4 regions of the Streptomyces sp. NPDC050263 genome follow, and region 1 is predicted to be linked to each of the others. Evidence: riboswitches for the same ligand, from Rfam matches in the RefSeq annotation. Region 1 holds a riboswitch; each other region holds the start of a gene.

Region 1 (4,507 bases):
GGCTGGCCGTGCTGCCGGTGCCGTTGCTCGTCGCCGCCTTCCGGTGGCTCGACCGGGTCGAGCCCGGGCCCTGGCGGAACCTGGTCTTCGCCTTCGCCTGGGGCGCGTGCGCGGCGGCGCTGATAGCCATCGTCGCCAACAGCTTCGCGACGAGATGGATAGCGATGGCGACCGCCGACCCGTCCAGCGCGGACACCCTGGGGGCGACCGTCATAGCGCCGGTCGTCGAGGAGTCCGCCAAAGCCGCCGCCGTCCTGCTCGTCTTCCTCTTCCGCAGGCGGGACTTCACCGGGATCGTCGACGGCGTGGTCATCGCCGGGGTCACCGCCACCGGCTTCGCGTTCACCGAGAACATCCTCTACCTCGGCACCGCTTTCGGCACGGACCAGCTGACCGGCGACAGCGGCATCTCCTCCGTCACCGCCGCGACCTTCTTCGTGCGCGTCGTCATGTCGCCGTTCGCGCACCCCCTGTTCACCGTCCTGACCGGCATCGGCTTCGGCATCGCCGCGCTCTCCGGGGACCGTCGGCAGCTGCGCCGCGTGCTGCTCCCGTTGGCCGGGCTGCTCCTCGCCATGGGCATGCACGCCCTGTGGAACGGCTCCTCGTCGTTCGGCGAGTTCGGCTTCTTCGCGGTGTACGTGGCGATCATGGTGCCCGCGTTCGGGCTGCTCACCTGGCTCGTGGTGTGGACCCGCCAACGTGAGCTGCGCACCGTGCGCGAGGAGCTGCCCGCCTACGCGGCGGCCGGCTGGCTCACCCCGGCCGAGCCGTTCGCACTCGGCTCGATGCGGGCCCGGCGGCTGGCCCGCGGATACGCCGGACGCCACCTGGGCCGGCCGGCGGCGCGGGAGGTGGCGCGGTACGAGGCGTACGCGACGTCCCTCGCCTTCCTGCGGCATCGCGGCCGGCGGGGGCGGGGAGACGCCGACTTCGTCCTCCGGGAACGGGAGCTGCTGAACGAGCTGTGGCGCCGGAAGGACGTCGCCCGGCCCGCGCTGGACCACGCGGCCCGGATGACGGCCCCTCCGGTACCCGTACGGATGGCTGCGCCGCCCTGGCCGATGTACGGGGCCCACGGGTCGTCGTACGGGTCGTACGGGCACCCCCAGGGGCACCACCCCGGGTACCCGGCAGGGCCGGCGTACGGGTATCCCGCAGGGCCGTACCCCGCCCCCAACCCCTACCGATAAGTTTCGAACGCCCTACAGCCCTGACGTCGGGGGTGGCCGTCAGGGCTGTAGGAAGTCGGGTCGGGAGCCGGCCGGGGGCCGGGAGGTCTCAGGGGTTGAGGCCCTTGCTGCGCAGCCAGGCCGCCGGGTCGATGCCGTCGGAGCCGCCGTCCGGGTGGACCTCGAGGTGGAGGTGGGCCCCGGTGACGTTGCCGGTGGCGCCGACGCGGCCGATCACGTCACCGGTGCCGACCTTCTGGCCGACACTGACGCTGATCGACGACTGGTGGCAGAACCAGACCTCGGTGCCGTCGTCCAGCGTGAGGATGGTGCGGTAGCCGTAGGAACCGGCCCAGCCCGCCTCGGTGACGGTGCCGCTGTGGACGGCCTTGATGAGCGTGCCGGTGGGCGCGGCGAAGTCGAGGCCCGTGTGGTAGCCGGAGGACCAGAGGGAACCGGCCTGACCGAAGGTCGAGGTGATCGTGTACGAGGAGGTCGGCAGCGTGTACTGCGTGGCCAGTTCGGCCAGGCGCGCGGCCTCGGCCTTCTTGGCGGCCTCGTCGGCGGCCTTCTTCTTCGCGGCGGAGGCCTTGGCCTCCGCCTCCTTCTCGGCCTTGGCGACGGCGTCGGCCTGGGCCTTGGCCGCGGCGGCAGCGGCGGCCGCTGCCGCCTTGGTCTCGAGCTGGGTCTGCTGCGACTCGGCCTGCGCCATGATCCGGCTGCGCAGGGCCTCGCCGGCGTCGGTGGCGCTCTCGCCGGTGTCGGTGGCGGGCGCCTCGGACCCGAAGTTGGCGAGGGCGGGCGCGGCGTCCTCGGCCGGCTCGTCGTCGGAGATGAGGGAGCCCACGTTGGGCAGGTCCGGCATGGAGATGGAGACCGGGGCCTTGCCGGTGTTGGCGCTGGCCATGCCGCCCGCGCTGACGGCGGCTATGACGCCGACGCCGAGGACGGTGGAGCTGCGGGCGAACCCGCCGCCGCGCTGCTTGGCGACGCGGTGCTTGCCGCGTACCGGGCGAATGGAATCCGCGGTGGGGTTCCACTCCTCCCAGGGGCCCTCGTCGGTGCGGACGCTGCCGTAGGCCAAGGTCTCTGCGGACCGCTGGCTCGGCACGAACGGGGCTTCTGGGGCAGGCCGGTTGGACGCCACGCGGGCGTACTCCTTTCCTTCCGTCGCCTACCGGGTTAGCTGACGGGTTCGGAGCGGGAAGGTCTCCTACGCGCGTAAACCGGTCGTGGGCTCTGCGAGCTCACGACGGCTTCCGCGAGATTCACCCCAAGGTGGTGGTTCCCCGGTTCCCTTGCGGGATTCGGCAGTGCGCACGGAGCCGACTCTTGTGCCGGCTGGGACGACCGCGCTGCGTTATCGAACGTTAATAGACCCGGGGTCGGGATTCCAAGCTCTTCTGCTTGATCAACAACATTTCCGGCCTGGACTTTCGACCCATGACCGGTGAAAAACGGGCGAGTTGGCCGGGCTCAGCAATTACACAGGCATTGACAGGACGTCAGCCGCTGCGCGGAGGGGGATCACGCGCTCACCTGCAGTGACGACCGCGACGACCGCCCTGCCGGAGGAAACCGGGAAAAACACCGAGGGCCGGAATCCATGTTCTGGATTCCGGCCCTCGGCCTTCAGTAGCGGGGACAGGATTTGAACCTGCGACCTCTGGGTTATGAGCCCAGCGAGCTACCGAGCTGCTCCACCCCGCGCCGTTGAACACAACTGTACGCCATCAGCGGGGCCGCAAACACCACGGTTGCGCAGGGGGTCACAGGAGGTGGCGGTTCGGGGCCTTCGCCCGCTCCTCGTACTCCGGGAGTACGAGGACGTCGACGCCCTCGGCCGTCAGCAGTCCGGTGCCGTCCGCCTCCGTCACGAAGGTGTCCGGCTCACGCCAGGCCGTGACCACCCGGCGCACTCCCGCGTCGAGGATGAGACGGGCGCAGGGCGCCGGGCGCGAGGAGCGGCGGGCGCACGGTTCGAGGCTGCTGTAGACGGTGGCCGTGGGCAGCCGGGGGTCGGCCGGGTCGAGCTTCCCGAGGGCCGCCTCCTCGGCGTGCACGACCGGGTCGCCGGCCTCTCGGGAGTGACCGCGCGCGAGTTCCGTGCCGTCGGCGGCGACGATCACCGCGCCGACGCTGAAGGCGGTCACCGACGGCGGACAGTCGGCCGCCAGCTCGCAGGCGAGGGCCAGCCAGTGCCGGTCGGCGGCGACGGGCAGCGGTCCGGCCCCGGGGGCGGTGGGCTCGTAGCGGTGCAGGACGACGTCCTCGATGCGCCGCGTCTCCAGCAGGCGCAGGCGGCCGCCCTGGTAGCCGCCCGGCCCGAAGAGGCGGGGCGCGTCCGGGTCGCCCACGAAGAGCGGGGCGAGGACGAGCTGGAGTTCGTCGGCGAGGCCCTGCCGGAGCAACTGGGTGTGGATGATTCCGCCGCCCTCGACCATGAGCCGCCGCACGCCGCGCACGTCGTGGAGGTGTTCGAGGAGGCGGCGCCAGTCCAGTTCGGGGCCGAGCGCGACGACGTCCGCGGCGATGCCGAGCGCGCGGGCCCGCTCGGCGCCCTTCTCCGTCGTGTACACGACCTTCTCGCCGCCGGTGTGCCAGAAGTTCGCGGCGGGATCGAGGTCGCCGGAGCCGCTGACGGTGACCTTGAGGGGGTACGGGGGAAGCCCGGCGGCGACCCGGGCGGCGCGGCGCTCGGGGGAGTTCACGAGGAGCCGCGGGTTGTCGGCGCGGATCGTGCCGGCGCCGATGAGGATGGCGTCGACGGAGGCCCGTACCTCGTCGACGCGGTCGAAGTCGGCGGGGCCGGAGAGGAGCAGGCGCTCGGGCGTGGTGTCGTCCAGGTAGCCGTCGAGGGAGACGGCGGCGGACAGCAGGACGTACGGGTACGGCATCGACGCACTCCCCGGGATGGGTCCGACGGCGGTCTCGGCCGGACCGGGCCTTGGTTCAAGTTTGAAACAAACCTACACTGGACGCATGACGACTCGCTGGCTGTCCCCCGAGGAGCAACGCGCCTGGCGCGCGTACGTCGCCGGCTACCTCCTGCTGGAGGACGCGATCGACCGGCAGCTCCAGCAGGAAGCCGGCCTGCCCCACCTCTACTACTCCATCCTCGCCAACCTCTCCGAGACACCGGAGCGACGGCTGCGGATGACCGACCTCGCCGAGCAGCTGAAGATCACCCGCAGCAGGCTGACGTACGCGGTGACCCGCCTGGAGAAGGACGGGCTGCTGCGGCGCGAGGAGTGCCGGTGGGACAAGCGCGGGACCGTCGCGGCCCTGACGGACGAGGGCATGGCGGCCCTGGAGAGCCTGGCCCCCGGCCATGT
Region 2 (4,507 bases), on a different contig from region 1:
GTCGTCACGACGGTCTGCTCCTTCGGGGAGGGTGATGGCGGGCCCGGGGACACGGCGGGTCTCGGTGCCGAGGCAGTAGTCGGGGTACACGGACCGGAGGTGGCCGCGCACGGTCCGGCCGAGGCGGTACGCGGGGTTCTGGGCGAGCGCGCGGCCGCGGCTGGCGGCCGGCTCGGTGGAGGTGTAGAGGTGCGGGGCGGTGCGGTCGCCGGTGACGGCGACGGTTCTTCGACGGCGGGTGGCGTTCACCGGTGCTCCTTCACGGGCTTTCCGATGAGGGGGATCAGGCGGTCGGCCGCCGTGCGGTGGCCCTGGGCGCTCGGCGTGGACGGTGTCGTGGAAGTCACCGTCCGCCGCCGCGAGCCAGCCGGTGGCGTCGACGAACTCCGTGCGCCGGTCGGCGAGTTCGGCGACCACCGCGACGATGTCGGCGGCGTGCGCTCCGCCGAAGGGACGCAGGGCGAGAAGGCGGGCGTACGGTGCGGCCGCCCGCAGACGTTCGAGATGGGCGCGGCAGGCGGCGCGGAACTCGGCCGAGCCGAACGCGGTGTCGTCGGCGCCCTGGTTGACGACGATCACGTCGGCGTCGCGGTCCGGCCGGGCCGGGGAGCCCGCGCAGTTCCAGCCGTACGCGTCACCGGCGGCCGGCACTCCCCCGTGGCCGGCCTGGAGCACACCCTGGCGGCCGAAGCCTACCTGGGCGAGCGAGGCGTGCAGGGCGTCGGCGACCGGGGTGGGGTGGGCGGCCGTCCCGTCGGCGCAGTCCGAGGCGTCGTCCGCGCAGAGCGCCAGGACACCCTGGGTGACGAAGTCGCCGTAGAAGACCGACTCCGGTGCTCTCACGGCACGTCGCTCCAGCAGGCGGCCGCGGATCCCGGTCAGCGCGACCCCCGACTCCAGCGGCGGGGCCCACCGGTTCACCCGTGAGAAGACGTCCTTCACGGACAGCTCGGCCGTGTGCGGCCCCCGCCCGGTCGCCGTGATCCCGAGGTCGCCGCGGTCGCCGCGGTCGACGGCGTACAGCCGCTCGGGGCCGCCGTCGACGGAGACGTACACCTGCGCGGGCACGGTGACCGACGAGACGTCGCACAGGGTGTGGACGGCACTGGTCGCGGCGCACTCGAAGACGGCGGTGCGTCGGTGGACGATGCCGGACACGAGACCTCCGAAGAGCGGTAGAAAGCGCTTGCCCCCTGACGGAGATCACTGTGTACTCACTCTGGCCCGGCTGTCGATGGGGCGAAAACGGATGCCATGGGGCTGCCATACGCATGCCACACCAGCGCAATGAAACGATCAAGGAAACGCCTACGGAAACACCGAAGGCCGGACCCGGGGATCGGGGTCCGGCCTTCGGCTGCGTGTCAGGCGGTGGGTCGTCAGCGGGGGTCGGACGACCGGGACCTGCTCTAGACGGAGACTCCGTGCGAGCGCAGGTAGGCGATCGGGTCCACGTCCGAGCCGTAGTTCGGCGTGGTGCGGATCTCGAAGTGCAGGTGCGGGCCGGTCACGTTGCCGGTCGCGCCGGAGAGACCGACCTGCTGGCCCGCGGTCACGGTCTGACCGGCCGAGACCGACAGCTGCGACAGGTGGGCGTACTGGGCGTAGTAGCCGTCGGCGAGCTTGATGACGACCTGGTTGCCGTACGCGCCGCCCCAGCCCGCGGAGACGACGGTGCCCGCGCCCACGGCCTTGAGGGAGGTGCCGGTCGGCACGACGAAGTCGACACCGGTGTGGTAGCCGCTGGACCACATGCTGCCGGCCACGTGGTACGCGGTGCCGACGGAGGCGCCGGCCACGGGGAGCCGGTAACCGCTGGAGGCGCTCGTGCCGCTCTCGGCGGCCTGGGTGGTCGCCTTCGAGGACGAGGACGAGGTGGAGGCCTTCGAGTCGGACGACTTCGAGGACTTCGACGACTTCGAGGACGTCGAGGACTTCGACGACGAGCCGCCCGAAGAGGAGGACGAACCGGACGACTCGGTCGTGCCGGTCGCGGCCCGCTTGCCGATCGAGAGCTTGAGGCCGGGGTGGATCAGCGAGGGGTCGTCGCCGACGGCCGCGCGGTTGTCCTGGTACAGCTTCTGCCAGCCGCCGCTGACGTTCTGCTCGTCCGCGATCTTCGAGAGGCAGTCGCCGGACCGCACGATGTAGGTCTTGGCGGCGGCGGTCTTCCGGGTGACCGGAGCGGCCTGCACGGCGCTTTCCGAAACCGTCTGCGCGACCGACTGGGAAGCGGACTGGGCGGGGGCCGCGTGGGCGCCGGTGGCGCCCATGAGCGGAAGGGCGAGCGCTGCGCCGCCGGTTCCGGCGACGGCTATGGAACGAGTGAAGCGCTGGGTCTTCGGACGGCGGTGCTTACCCTTCGCGGGCATGGCGAATTCCTCTCCGGCGCCTGCGAGGTGAGCTGTCGGGTGCGAGCTGGAGATGCCCGGCCGCGCCGAGGCGCGGCTTTACCCCAAGCCTGTTCCGGGACCGGAACAGGCGGTTGTGCCTGTGGGTCCCCCGCTCCTGCCGTGGACGGGTGGGTGTGCGGACTCCGGGCGGCGGCAGGATTAGGCATCCGTCCGGATTGGTGTGGAACGTAAGCGACCAAGACGCACGGGGACAAGCAGAGGTTGCACGGCTAATGCATTTCTCTTGATCTGCTGCGAGAATTCCCGGTCACGCTCCGTGAATCCAAACGCCCGCGATTCACTGAATACCCTTGAAAAGCGCATGAATTACGTGAACATGACGTACGACGTACGGTCACGGATATGACGCTCCTCACGTGACAGCCCTCCAGGATCCTTTATTCCGGAGCGAGTTGGAATTAAGGATCCAATTCGGACAGAAAGCTCAGATGCGACGGAGTCGGATAACCGTCGCATCGAGGTCGCCCTTCAGGCCGGTGCGCAGCCCATGGTGCAACAGCACCGCACCCCGGTGGATTTCGCCCGTTTCGCGGCATTCGTACGACGCCGTCGGGTCGAGTCCGCGCAGCCGGAGCGCCGGTACGGGCTCCCCGAACCGCTGGGCCTGGAGCCAGGCGAGGACGACGCTCTCGTCGCCGCGCACGTACTGGACGGCGCTCAGGCCGCCTGCCGGGGGACGCAGCCGGTAGAGGTCGCCGTGTTGCACGAGGGGCCGGATGTCCTTGTAGAGGTCCACCCACTCCCGCGCCTGAGCCAACTCCTCCTCGCCCCACTCCGAGAGGTCGCCGCCGACGCCGAGCACACCGGCCATGGCGCTGACGAACCGGAAGCGCAGCGAGCTGGTCCGGCCGTTGAGCTGCGCGTTGGGGCTGTCGGTGACCCACGCGGCCATGACCCGGGCGGGGTGGATCTGACTGAAGCCGTGCTGGATGTCGAGCCGGTCGAGCGGGTCGGTGTTGTCGGAGGTCCACACCTGGTCGGTACGGCTCATGATCCCCAGGTCGATGCGTCCGCCGCCGCCCGAGCAGGACTCGAAGGCGACGCCCGGGTGGGCGGCCCGCAGTCGGTCCAGGAGGCCGTACAGGGCTCGCACATGGTCGACCCAGAGGCGCTGCGGGTAGGGGTCGTCCGGCCAGCCGGCGTCGGTGAAGCAGCGGTTGAAGTCCCACTTGACGTAGTCGACGGGGGCACTGGAGAGAAGCCCGTGGAGCTGCTGCCAGAGATACTCCTGGACATCCTCTCGCGCGAGGTTGAGTACGAGCTGATTGCGGAACTCCGTCCGCTTTCGTCCCGTTTGGAACTGCACCCAGTCGGGGTGGGCCCGGTACAGCTCGCTGTCGGGGTTGACCATCTCGGGCTCGACCCAGATGCCGAACTGCATGCCGAGAGCGTGCACGTAGTCCGCGAGGGGCTTCAGGCCGTTCGGGAAGCGGTCGGGGTTGGGCCGCCAGTCGCCGAGCCCGGCGTTGTCGCCGGTGCGCGCCCCGAACCAGCCGTCGTCGACGACGAACAGTTCGACCCCGATCGCCGCGGCGCGCCGGGCGAGGGTCGCCTGCTGCTCCTCGGAGATGTCGAAGTAGGTGGCCTCCCAGGAGTTGAACAGCACCGGCCGGTCCTGCTCGGCGTCCGGGACGACGTACGCGCGCTGGTAGGCGTGCCAGGCGCGGCTCGCGCCGCCGAAGCCGGCGTCGCTCCACAGCCCGGCGAAGACGGGCGTGGTGAAGGACTCGCCGGCCGCCAGCCGCAGCAGGCCCGAGTCGTCGTAGCCCGCGCCGCCGGTGATCTGCACGCGCGCGTCGGGGAGTTGCGCGACGGCGATCCGCCAGGAGCCCGACCAGCCGAGGGCGCAGCCGTAGACCTCGCCGCGCTCCTCGGTCGCGTCGGTGTCCAGGGCGACCCACGGCAGGTGCTGGTGGCCGGTGTGGCCGCGGCGGCTGCCGATGACCTTCTCACCGTAGGTGAGGGGGGAGCGCGTGAGCCGCGACTCGGCGGCCCAGCGGCCGTGCAGCTGGGACAGCCGCCAGTCCTCGCGCTCGGGCAGGGTCCAGGTGGCGGAGTCGGCGCGCAGCAGCTCCAGCGGCTGCGTGCCGTCG
Region 3 (4,507 bases), on a different contig from region 1:
CTCCAACGGTCCCTCACCGAGGCCGACGGCGACCGCACCCTCCTGGAGACCGGCGTCGAGGAACTGCTGCGCTACGACGGCCCCGTGGAGCTCGCCACCTGGCGGTTCGCGACCGAGCCGCTCAGCATCGGCGGGCAGGACATCGCGCAGGGCGACCCCGTCCTCGTCGTTCTGGCGGCCGCCGACCGCGATCCGGCCCGCTTCGCCGACCCCGACAGCCTCGATCTGTCCCGCCGTGACAATCAACACCTCGGCTACGGCCACGGCATCCACTACTGCCTGGGCGCGCCGCTGGCCCGCCTGGAGGGCCAGACCGCGCTGGCCGCCCTCCTCACCCGGCTGCCCGACCTCCGACTGGCCGAGGACCCGGCCCAGTTGAGGTGGCGTGGCGGGCTCATCATGCGCGGACTGCGGACCCTGCCGGTCGAGTTCACTCCGGTACATGCCTGACCGGTTGTCAGCCGGAGTGTGACCATTCGGCGAGGCGAAGGTGACCGACCCTCAACTCTGTGATCTTCACGTGATCTGCGCGGCATTAACTTGTGACAAGTGATCGTGTGCCGATACGTTCGCTCGTCAGCGCGACGCGTCAGTCGCACCCGTCGCGCCGGTCACCGCTGTCCAGAGAAAGGCCCTCGCATGCTCTCCGGGAACGGTCGTCACCGTCGCCCCCGTCAGGCTCCGGCCCTCCTGGTCGCCGCCGGAGTGACCGGCTCCGCCATCGCCATCCCGCTGCTGGCCGCCTCCGGCGCGAGCGCCGCCGACGGCACGGTGTGGGACAAGGTCGCGCAGTGCGAGACCGGCGGCTCGTGGAGCGCCGTCGGCAAGGCCGACGGCGAGCGCGGCGGACTGGGCCTCACCCAGAAGCAGTGGGAGACGTACGGCGGACTCGACTACGCGACGAGCCCTGACCTGGCCAGCCGCAACCAGCAGATAGCCGTGGCGCAGAAGCTGCTCGCCGCCGAGGACGTCGGCGCGTGGGGCACCTGCGGGCTGACCTCCGGGCTCACCCAGGCGAACGGCGCGCTGGACGTGGACACCGGCGTGGCGGACGACTCGTCCGACTCGTCTTCCTCGTCCGGATTGTCCGACCTGTCCAAGGGGTTGGACGGAGACTCCTCGGACTCTTCGGGTTCCTCGGACTCTTCGGACTCTTCGGGCTCGTCGAGTGCCGACGGCAGCTCGACGGGATCGTCCGAGACATCCGACTCGTCCGCAGATTCTTCCAGTTCACCTCCCTCGTCCCCTTCGTCGCCTTCCTCCCCCTCGTCCTCCGCCGCCGCGGACGACTCCGCCGAGGTCGACGGCTCCCCCTCGGCGACGTCGGAAGCGGACGACTCGGGCAACTCGGACAAGTCGTTCCAGGATGCGGGCTCTTGGAGCCTCGTCGACACCGGCTCCCTCGGCTCCGGCAAACACCGCGGCGCGACCGCCGACGAGAGCGCGGCCCCGACCGCGGCCCCGGCCGCGGCCCCGACGACGAAGAGCGCCACCGGCCCGGCCGCCACCGCTGTGGACGGCGCCGCCGTGGACGGCACTGCCCCCGCCTCCACCGGCCGGCATGCCGCGGTCGCCTACGTGGTCCAGGGAGGTGACTCGCTCGTCTCCATCGCCGACTCCCTTGGCATCGACGGCGGATGGCAGGCCCTCTATGCCGAGAACAAGGACGTCATCGGCGCCGACCCGAGCGACATCGCCCCCGGTCAGACCCTCGACACAGCGGTTCAATAGGGCAGGAACGCACAGAAAAACGCCGGGAGTTCACGTCACACTTCGCTCCAGAATGTCCGGTTTGGTGAAAGTGTGGGATGAGTCTCAGAAGCCCTGATCGTCTTTGAATTTCCGCGGATCACGTGGCTACGGTCAAGGCCGCTCGGCAATCCGAGCCCCGGTCGTCGCAACGCCGAGTCCTGCCAGCGGCTGCCCGGGAACAGTCGTCGCGTCAAGCGCCGTAGGCAGGAGCGGGGGACCCAAGGTAAGTGCCGGGGACAGCGGTTGACGCTGGAACCGGCTCGGGGTGAAGCCGCGCACCGCGAGGTGCGCGGCCGGGCAACTCAACCGGCCCGAACCCGACAGCTCACCTCGCAGGCGTCGGTGAGGGGATCCACCATGCTGTTTTCCGGTAAGGGCAAGCACCGCCGTCCGTCCAAGGCCACCCGCGTCGCCGCGCTGGCCGGCGTCACCGGTGTCGCCATCGCCGCCCCGCTCATGGCGGCGGGCAACGCCTCCGCCGCCACCGCCGCCGAGTGGGACAAGGTCGCCCAGTGCGAGTCCGGCGGCAACTGGTCCATCAACACCGGCAACGGCTACTACGGCGGCCTGCAGTTCTCCGCCTCCACCTGGGCCGCGTACGGCGGCACGCAGTACGCGGCGCAGGCCAACCAGGCCTCCAAGGCCCAGCAGATAGCCGTCGCCGAGAAGGTCCTCGCGGGCCAGGGCAAGGGCGCCTGGCCGGTCTGCGGCACGGGCCTGTCCGGCGCCGCCTACGACGGCGGCAGCGCCGAGTCCTCCGGCTCCTCCGGCAGCGACACGAGCACCAGCACCCGCTCGACCGAGGAGCAGAGCGCCTCCCGCTCGACCGACCGCCCGGCCGCCTCCAAGACGGTCACCACCCCGACCGGCAAGAAGGTCGAGAAGGGCGACGGCGAGTACAAGGTCGTCAAGGGCGACACCCTCAGCTCCATCGCCGAGAAGCACAAGGTCGCCGGCGGCTGGCAGAAGCTGTTCGAGCTGAACAAGGACATCGTCGACGACGCCGACCTCATCTACCCGGGCCAGCAGCTGCACCTGAAGTGAGCCCCGGCTCCCGTAGCGGGCCCCCGCTCCCGAAGTGACATCCGGCTCCCAGGGAGGTCACAGCGCCCTCATGGGCGGGGTCCGCACACTGAAGACCTCGTGAGGGTCACCCCCCGTCCCCACGGGCCCCCCGCTCCGGTGCGTGTTCCCCCGTACGCGCCGGAGCGGGGTTTCTCTTTGGCTGTTTGTCACTTCCCCTTTGTTCCGGGCGGGAACAATGTGTACGGTCAGTTCGTCCACAGGGCGGTCGGTCGGCTGCCGACGCCCCTCGGGCGGTTAGGCTCTAGTCGCAAGGCCCACGGGCCCCGCACTCTCAGCGTCACATCCCAAGAAGGAGATGCTCGTGCCGTCCATCGACGTCGTCGTAGCCCGGGAAATCCTGGACTCCCGAGGCAACCCCACGGTCGAGGTCGAGGTCGGCCTCGACGACGGCAGCACGGGTCGTGCCGCCGTTCCGTCCGGCGCCTCCACCGGTGCCTTCGAGGCCGTCGAGCTCCGCGACGGTGACCCGAACCGCTACCACGGCAAGGGTGTCGAGAAGGCCGTCCTCGCCGTCATCGAGCAGATCGGCCCGGAGCTCGTCGGCTACGACGCCACCGAGCAGCGCCTGATCGACCAGGCCATGTTCGACCTGGACGCCACCGACAACAAGGGCTCCCTCGGCGCCAACGCCATCCTCGGCGTCTCGCTCGCCGTCGCCCACGCCGCCTCCGAGGCCAGCGATCTGCCGCTGTTCCGCTACCTGGGCGGCCCCAACGCGCACCTGCTGCCGGTGCCGATGATGAACATCCTGAACGGCGGCTCGCACGCCGACTCCAACGTGGACATCCAGGAGTTCATGATCGCCCCGATCGGCGCGGAGTCCTTCTCCGAGGCCCTGCGCTGGGGCGCCGAGGTCTACCACACCCTCAAGAAGGTGCTGAAGACCAAGGGCCTGTCCACCGGCCTCGGCGACGAGGGCGGCTTCGCCCCGAACCTGGAGTCCAACCGCGCCGCCCTCGACCTCATCGTCGAGGCCATCAAGCAGGCCGGTTACGTCCCCGGCGAGCAGATCGCGCTCGCGCTCGACGTCGCCGCGTCCGAGTTCTACAAGGACGGCAAGTACGAGTTCGAGGGCAAGTCCCGCTCGGCCGCCGAGATGACCGAGTACTACGAGGAGCTCGTCTCCGCGTACCCGCTCGTCTCCATCGAGGACCCGCTGTACGAGGACGACTGGGCCGGCTGGAACGTCATCACCGAGAAGCTGGGCGACAAGGTCCAGATCGTCGGCGACGACCTCTTCGTCACCAACCCGGAGCGTCTGGCCCGCGGCATCGAGGAGGGCTCCGCCAACGCCCTGCTCGTCAAGGTGAACCAGATCGGCTCGCTGACCGAGACCCTGGACGCCGTCGAGCTCGCCCAGCGCAACGGCTTCAAGTGCATGATGTCCCACCGCTCCGGCGAGACCGAGGACGTCACCATCGCCGACCTCGCCGTCGCCGTGAACTGCGGCCAGATCAAGACCGGCGCCCCGGCCCGCTCGGACCGCGTCGCCAAGTACAACCAGCTGCTGCGCATCGAGGAGATCCTCGACGACGCGGCGGTGTACGCCGGTCGCTCGGCCTTCCCCCGCTTCAAGGGCTGACAGGCAACAGTAGGAAGCGTCGTACGTACGTCCCCGTACCCGGTCCCGTACCGTGTGCGGGGACGTACGCACGTGTGAGAGCGGGAG
Region 4 (4,507 bases), on a different contig from region 1:
GGCCCGACGGCCGAGGAGATGGAGCGCGCCCAGGCCCAGTTGGAGCGCGAGTGGCTCGACCGGCTCGGCACGGTCGCCGGCCGCGCCGACGAACTGTGCCGGTACGCCGTCCTGTTCGGCGACCCGCAGCTCGCCCTCACCGCCGTCCAGCGGGTGCTGGACGTGACGCCCGAGGAGGTGCAGGAGGTCGCCAAGGCCCGCCTGCGCCCCGACAACCGCGCGGTGCTCGTCTACGAGCCGACCGCCGCCGAAGCCCCCGCCGACCAGGACGAGAACGAGGAGGCGGCCCGGTGACCGAGCTCGCCACGATGGACTTCCACCCCCAGCCCCGGGCGGGCGAGGCCAAGCCGTGGGCGTTCCCGGCGCCTGAGCGCGCCGCGCTGGCCAACGGCCTGACGGTCCTGCACTGCCACCGCCCCGGCCAGCAGGTCGTCGCCGTCGAGATCCTCCTCGACGCCCCGCTGGACGCCGAACCGGCCGACCTCGACGGCGTCGCCACGATCATGGCGCGCGCGTTCTCCGAGGGCACCGACAAGCACTCCGCCGAGGAGTTCGCCGCCGAACTGGAGCGCTGCGGCGCCACCTTGGACGCGCACGCCGACCACCCCGGCGTCCGGCTGAGCCTCGAAGTGCCGGCCTCGCGCCTGCCCAAGGGCCTCGGCCTCCTCGCCGACGCGCTGCGGGCGCCCGCGTTCGCCGACAGCGAGGTCGAGCGCCTCGTCCGCAACCGGCTGGACGAAATCCCGCACGAGCTGGCCAACCCCTCCCGGCGCGCGGCCAAGGAGCTCTCCAAGGAGCTGTTCCCGGCCACCGCGCGCATGTCCCGCCCGCGCCAGGGCACGGCGGAGACGGTCGAGAAGATCGACTCCGCGGCGGTACGCGCCTTCCACGAGAAGCACGTCCGCCCCGCCACGGCCACCGCCGTGGTCGTCGGCGACCTCACCGGCGTCGACCTGGACGCGCTGCTCAGCGACACCCTGGGCGCCTGGACGGGCTCCTCGGCCCAGCCGCGGCCCGTGCCGCCGGTGACCGCCGACGACACCGGCCGGGTCGTCATCGTGGACCGCCCCGGCGCCGTCCAGACGCAGCTGCTGCTCGGCCGTATCGGCGCCGACCGGCACGACCGCGTGTGGCCCGCTCAGGTGCTCGGCACGTACTGCCTCGGCGGCACTCTCACCTCCCGTCTGGACCGCGTCCTGCGCGAGGAGAAGGGCTACACCTACGGCGTCCGCGCCTTCGGACAGGTCCTGCGGTCCGCTCCGGACGGCTCCGGCGCCGCGATGCTCGCCATCAGCGGCTCCGTGGACACCCCGAACACCGGTCCCGCGCTCGAGGACCTCTGGAAGGTGCTGCGCACCCTCGCCGCCGAGGGGCTGACCGACGCCGAGCGTGACGTCGCCGTGCAGAACCTGGTCGGGGTGGCGCCGCTGAAGTTCGAGACCGCGGCGGCCGTCGCGGGCACGCTGGCCGACCAGGTCGAGCAGCACCTGCCCGACGACTTCCAGGCGACGCTGTACCAGCAGCTCGCCGCGACCGGCACGGTGGAGGCCACCGCGGCGGCCGTGAACGCCTTCCCGGTGGACCGGTTGGTGACCGTCCTGGTGGGCGACGCGGCCCAGATCAAGGCACCGGTCGAGGCCCTCGGCATCGGCGAGGTGAAGGTGGTGTCCGCGGAGTAGGCCGAAGAGCCGGCCGCCGAGCAGTCCGCGGCAACGGCACGCGCGTGTAGGGGCCCTGGTCGACGGAAGCGTCACCAGGGCCGCTAGATGTCCGAATTGGGGCGGAGGTTGCCTGTCTGCCCTGTGGGATGCGCTACAAAAACCGGGATTCGTTTGAGGATTGAAACCCGCCCCGCTTAGCTTCGTGCGGGCTGTCCGTCAGGCAGTGCGCCGCAGCCGCGGCACCGGACAGTCATCGCCGAGTCCCCGTACGGCGCGAGCCAGGGGAGCCGGGGACCCTCCCTCCTGTCGCCACCTTCGCGGCTGGAGGGGCCCAGAAGTCCCTGGGGTGAATCGGACGCCCGCGCGAGTCGCGAGGGGGTCCGTAGGAGACCTTCCTGCTCCGAACCCGTCAGCTAACCCGGTAGGCGAGAGGGAAGGAAAGGACACCCCCAACTTCATGGCGATCACCTGCGCCACCGGGAAGCACCGTCGGCCCAGCCGGATGCAACGGACCACCGTTCGCGCGGCGGGCGTCGCGGCGCTCACCACCACCGGTGTCATGGCCACCGTCGCCTCCACTCCGGCCTTCGCCGCCGAGCCCACGCCCGAGCAGACCGGGCTGATCCCCGTCGTCACGGTCGGCGAGTCCGTCGCCGAGCAGCTCGACGACCAGGTCGCGGTGCAGAAGCAGGCCGCCTTCGAGGAGGCCGCCCGCGAGGCCGCCGCCAAGAAGGCCGTGGAGGAGCGTGAGGCACGCGTGCGTGCCGCCCGCGAGGCCGAGCGCAAGCGCCTCAACGCTTTCGTGCTGCCGATCACCGGGTCCTACGTGTCCACCGGCTACCAGGCCAGCAGCTCCCTGTGGTCCTCCGGCAGCCACACCGGCATCGACTTCCACGCCTCCAGCGGCACCACGGTGCACGCGGTCGGCCTGGGCACCGTCGTCGAGGCCGGCTGGGCCGGGTCCTACGGCTACCAGGTCGTGATCAAGATGAACGACGGGACGTACACCCAGTACGGTCACCTGTCGTCCATCGAGGTGTCGGTGGGCCAGCAGGTCACCCCGGGCCAGCGGATCGCCCTCTCCGGCGCGACCGGCAACGTCACCGGCCCGCATCTGCACTTCGAGGCCCGCACCACCGCCGAGTACGGCTCGGACATCGACCCGGTCGCCTATCTCCGCAAGCACGGCGTGAACGTCTGACGACGCACGGCGACAGATCGTTCGGCCCCGGCCCTCCCGGCCGGGGCTTTCGTCGTTTTCGAGATCCCGCTGTCCAAAAAATATCCACGGATTCCAGCCCGCCATCGGAAATTCCCGCTGATTGCAATAGAGTCACGGAACACACGTCAATCATCGACGTTTCACGGGGATTAAGGCGGAGGTCCGTCATGCGTATTCCGGCGCACTCGGTGTGCACGGCCATCCGGGACGACATCGTCTCGGGTGTCTACGAGCGCGGCAGCCGCCTCACGGAGGAACTCCTCGCCCGCCGCTACGGCGTCTCCCGTGTGCCCGTCCGGGAGGCGCTGCGCACGCTGGAGGCGGAGGGCTTCGTCGTCACGCGGCGGCACGCGGGCGCGTGCGTCGCCGAGCCGACCGAGCAGGAGGCCGCGGACCTGCTGGAGATGCGCATGCTGCTGGAGCCGCTCGGCGCCTCCCGGGCCGCCCAGCGCCGCACCGAGGCCCATCTGAAGGTGCTGCGCGGTCTCGTCAGGCTGGGCCAGGAGCGGGCCAGGAGGGGCAACAGCGAGGATCTGCGCTCCCTGGGGGGCTGGTTCCACGAGACGCTCGCCCAGGCCTCCGGAAGCCAGGCCCTGACCTCGATGCTCACCCAGCTCCGCCACAAGATCGCCTGGATGTACGCGGTGGACGCCCCGGCCGACCCGGTGGAGTCCTGGGGGGAGCACGGCGCGATCGTGGACGCGGTGGCACGCGGCGACGGGGAGCGCGCGCGGGCGGTCACGGCGTTGCACACCGAGCGCGCGACGGCCGCGCACCGACTGCGTTTCACCGGCGGCGTGGAGCGCGTCGACCGTGTGAGGACTTCGCAACCTCCCGTAAACATGACGGGTCTGCGGCATTAACACAGGGGCCGTATACAAAGAGGAGTTAATTCGCGGGGCGCTATTTCTGCTGCCCATGAGCGGGAAATTCAAAGGGCTCGCCCGACAATTCGGACGAGCCCTTCGGTGTTGCCCGACGACGCCTTTAAGGCAGTGCGCCGTCAGGGTTTTCAGACGGTCTCGGGGAGCTCCTCGAGACCCTCGGCGACCAGCTTCGCGAGCCGGTCGAGGGCAGCGTCCGCGCCCTCGGCCTCGGACGCGAGGACGATCTCCTCGCCGCCCTTGGCGCCCAGGCCGAGAACGGCCAGCATGGAGGCCGCGTTGACGGGGTTGCCGTCGGCCTTGGCGATCGTCACGGGGATACCTGCGGCCGTGGCGGCCCGGACGAAGATGGAAGCGGGGCGGGCGTGAAGGCCCTCGGCCCAGCCGACGTTGACGCGGCGCTCAGCCATGTGATGCTGCCCTTCAGTGTCTCAGGTTGTCTAGACCAGTGTTCCACACGTGAAGCGTGAGGGGGGAGGGACCGTGCGGTCCCCTCCCGACGTGGTCGTCGGATCGCGGCCTCGATCCGACGTGCGTCCTCAACAGACTGCCTCGCGCCGTTGTCGTACGCGAGCCGTACTCTGGGCCCCATGCAGAGCGCGTCGGACCGGCACGAGTACCCCGCCCACTGGGAGGCCGACGTGGTGCTGCGCGACGGCGGCACCGCACGCATCCGCCCCATCACCGTCGACGACGCCGAGCGCCTGGTCAGCTTCTACGAGCAGGTCTCGGACGAGTCG

The links. Region 1 has a riboswitch for cyclic di-AMP ahead of AB0J04_RS06030 (M23 family metallopeptidase). Riboswitches for the same ligand answer to the same signal wherever they lie in the genome.
Region 2: it holds a riboswitch for cyclic di-AMP, as region 1 does, so the genes downstream of both, AB0J04_RS02235 (LysM peptidoglycan-binding domain-containing M23 family metallopeptidase) here and AB0J04_RS06030 (M23 family metallopeptidase) in region 1, are expected to answer to the same signal.
Region 3: it holds a riboswitch for cyclic di-AMP, as region 1 does, so the genes downstream of both, AB0J04_RS43175 (transglycosylase family protein) here and AB0J04_RS06030 (M23 family metallopeptidase) in region 1, are expected to answer to the same signal.
Region 4: it holds a riboswitch for cyclic di-AMP, as region 1 does, so the genes downstream of both, AB0J04_RS08225 (M23 family metallopeptidase) here and AB0J04_RS06030 (M23 family metallopeptidase) in region 1, are expected to answer to the same signal.

The regions. Positions count from the first base shown of each region.
Region 1 covers NZ_JBFAKW010000009.1:21,192-25,698, forward strand. Annotated here, with positions in the region: gene AB0J04_RS06025 (PrsW family intramembrane metalloprotease) at 1-1,193, shown strand, start outside; gene AB0J04_RS06030 (M23 family metallopeptidase) at 1,282-2,319, opposite strand; cyclic di-AMP (ydaO/yuaA leader) riboswitch at 2,327-2,495, opposite strand; tRNA gene AB0J04_RS06035 (tRNA-Met) at 2,809-2,882, opposite strand; gene AB0J04_RS06040 (dihydrofolate reductase family protein) at 2,942-4,069, opposite strand; gene AB0J04_RS06045 (MarR family transcriptional regulator) at 4,155-4,507, shown strand, end outside.
Region 2 covers NZ_JBFAKW010000003.1:119,423-123,929, reverse strand. Annotated here, with positions in the region: gene AB0J04_RS02240 (SGNH/GDSL hydrolase family protein) at 1-1,158, opposite strand, end outside; gene AB0J04_RS02245 (DUF6250 domain-containing protein) at 1-8, opposite strand, end outside; gene AB0J04_RS02235 (LysM peptidoglycan-binding domain-containing M23 family metallopeptidase) at 1,410-2,372, opposite strand; cyclic di-AMP (ydaO/yuaA leader) riboswitch at 2,377-2,534, opposite strand; gene AB0J04_RS02230 (alpha-galactosidase) at 2,839-4,507, opposite strand, start outside.
Region 3 covers NZ_JBFAKW010000190.1:6,650-11,156, forward strand. Annotated here, with positions in the region: gene AB0J04_RS43165 (cytochrome P450) at 1-450, shown strand, start outside; gene AB0J04_RS43170 (transglycosylase family protein) at 640-1,731, shown strand; cyclic di-AMP (ydaO/yuaA leader) riboswitch at 1,938-2,106, shown strand; gene AB0J04_RS43175 (transglycosylase family protein) at 2,110-2,796, shown strand; gene eno (phosphopyruvate hydratase) at 3,134-4,420, shown strand.
Region 4 covers NZ_JBFAKW010000012.1:83,720-88,226, reverse strand. Annotated here, with positions in the region: gene AB0J04_RS08235 (pitrilysin family protein) at 1-294, shown strand, start outside; gene AB0J04_RS08230 (pitrilysin family protein) at 291-1,679, shown strand; cyclic di-AMP (ydaO/yuaA leader) riboswitch at 1,906-2,104, shown strand; gene AB0J04_RS08225 (M23 family metallopeptidase) at 2,119-2,862, shown strand; gene AB0J04_RS08220 (GntR family transcriptional regulator) at 3,051-3,746, shown strand; gene AB0J04_RS08215 (HPr family phosphocarrier protein) at 3,896-4,177, opposite strand; gene AB0J04_RS08210 (GNAT family N-acetyltransferase) at 4,358-4,507, shown strand, end outside.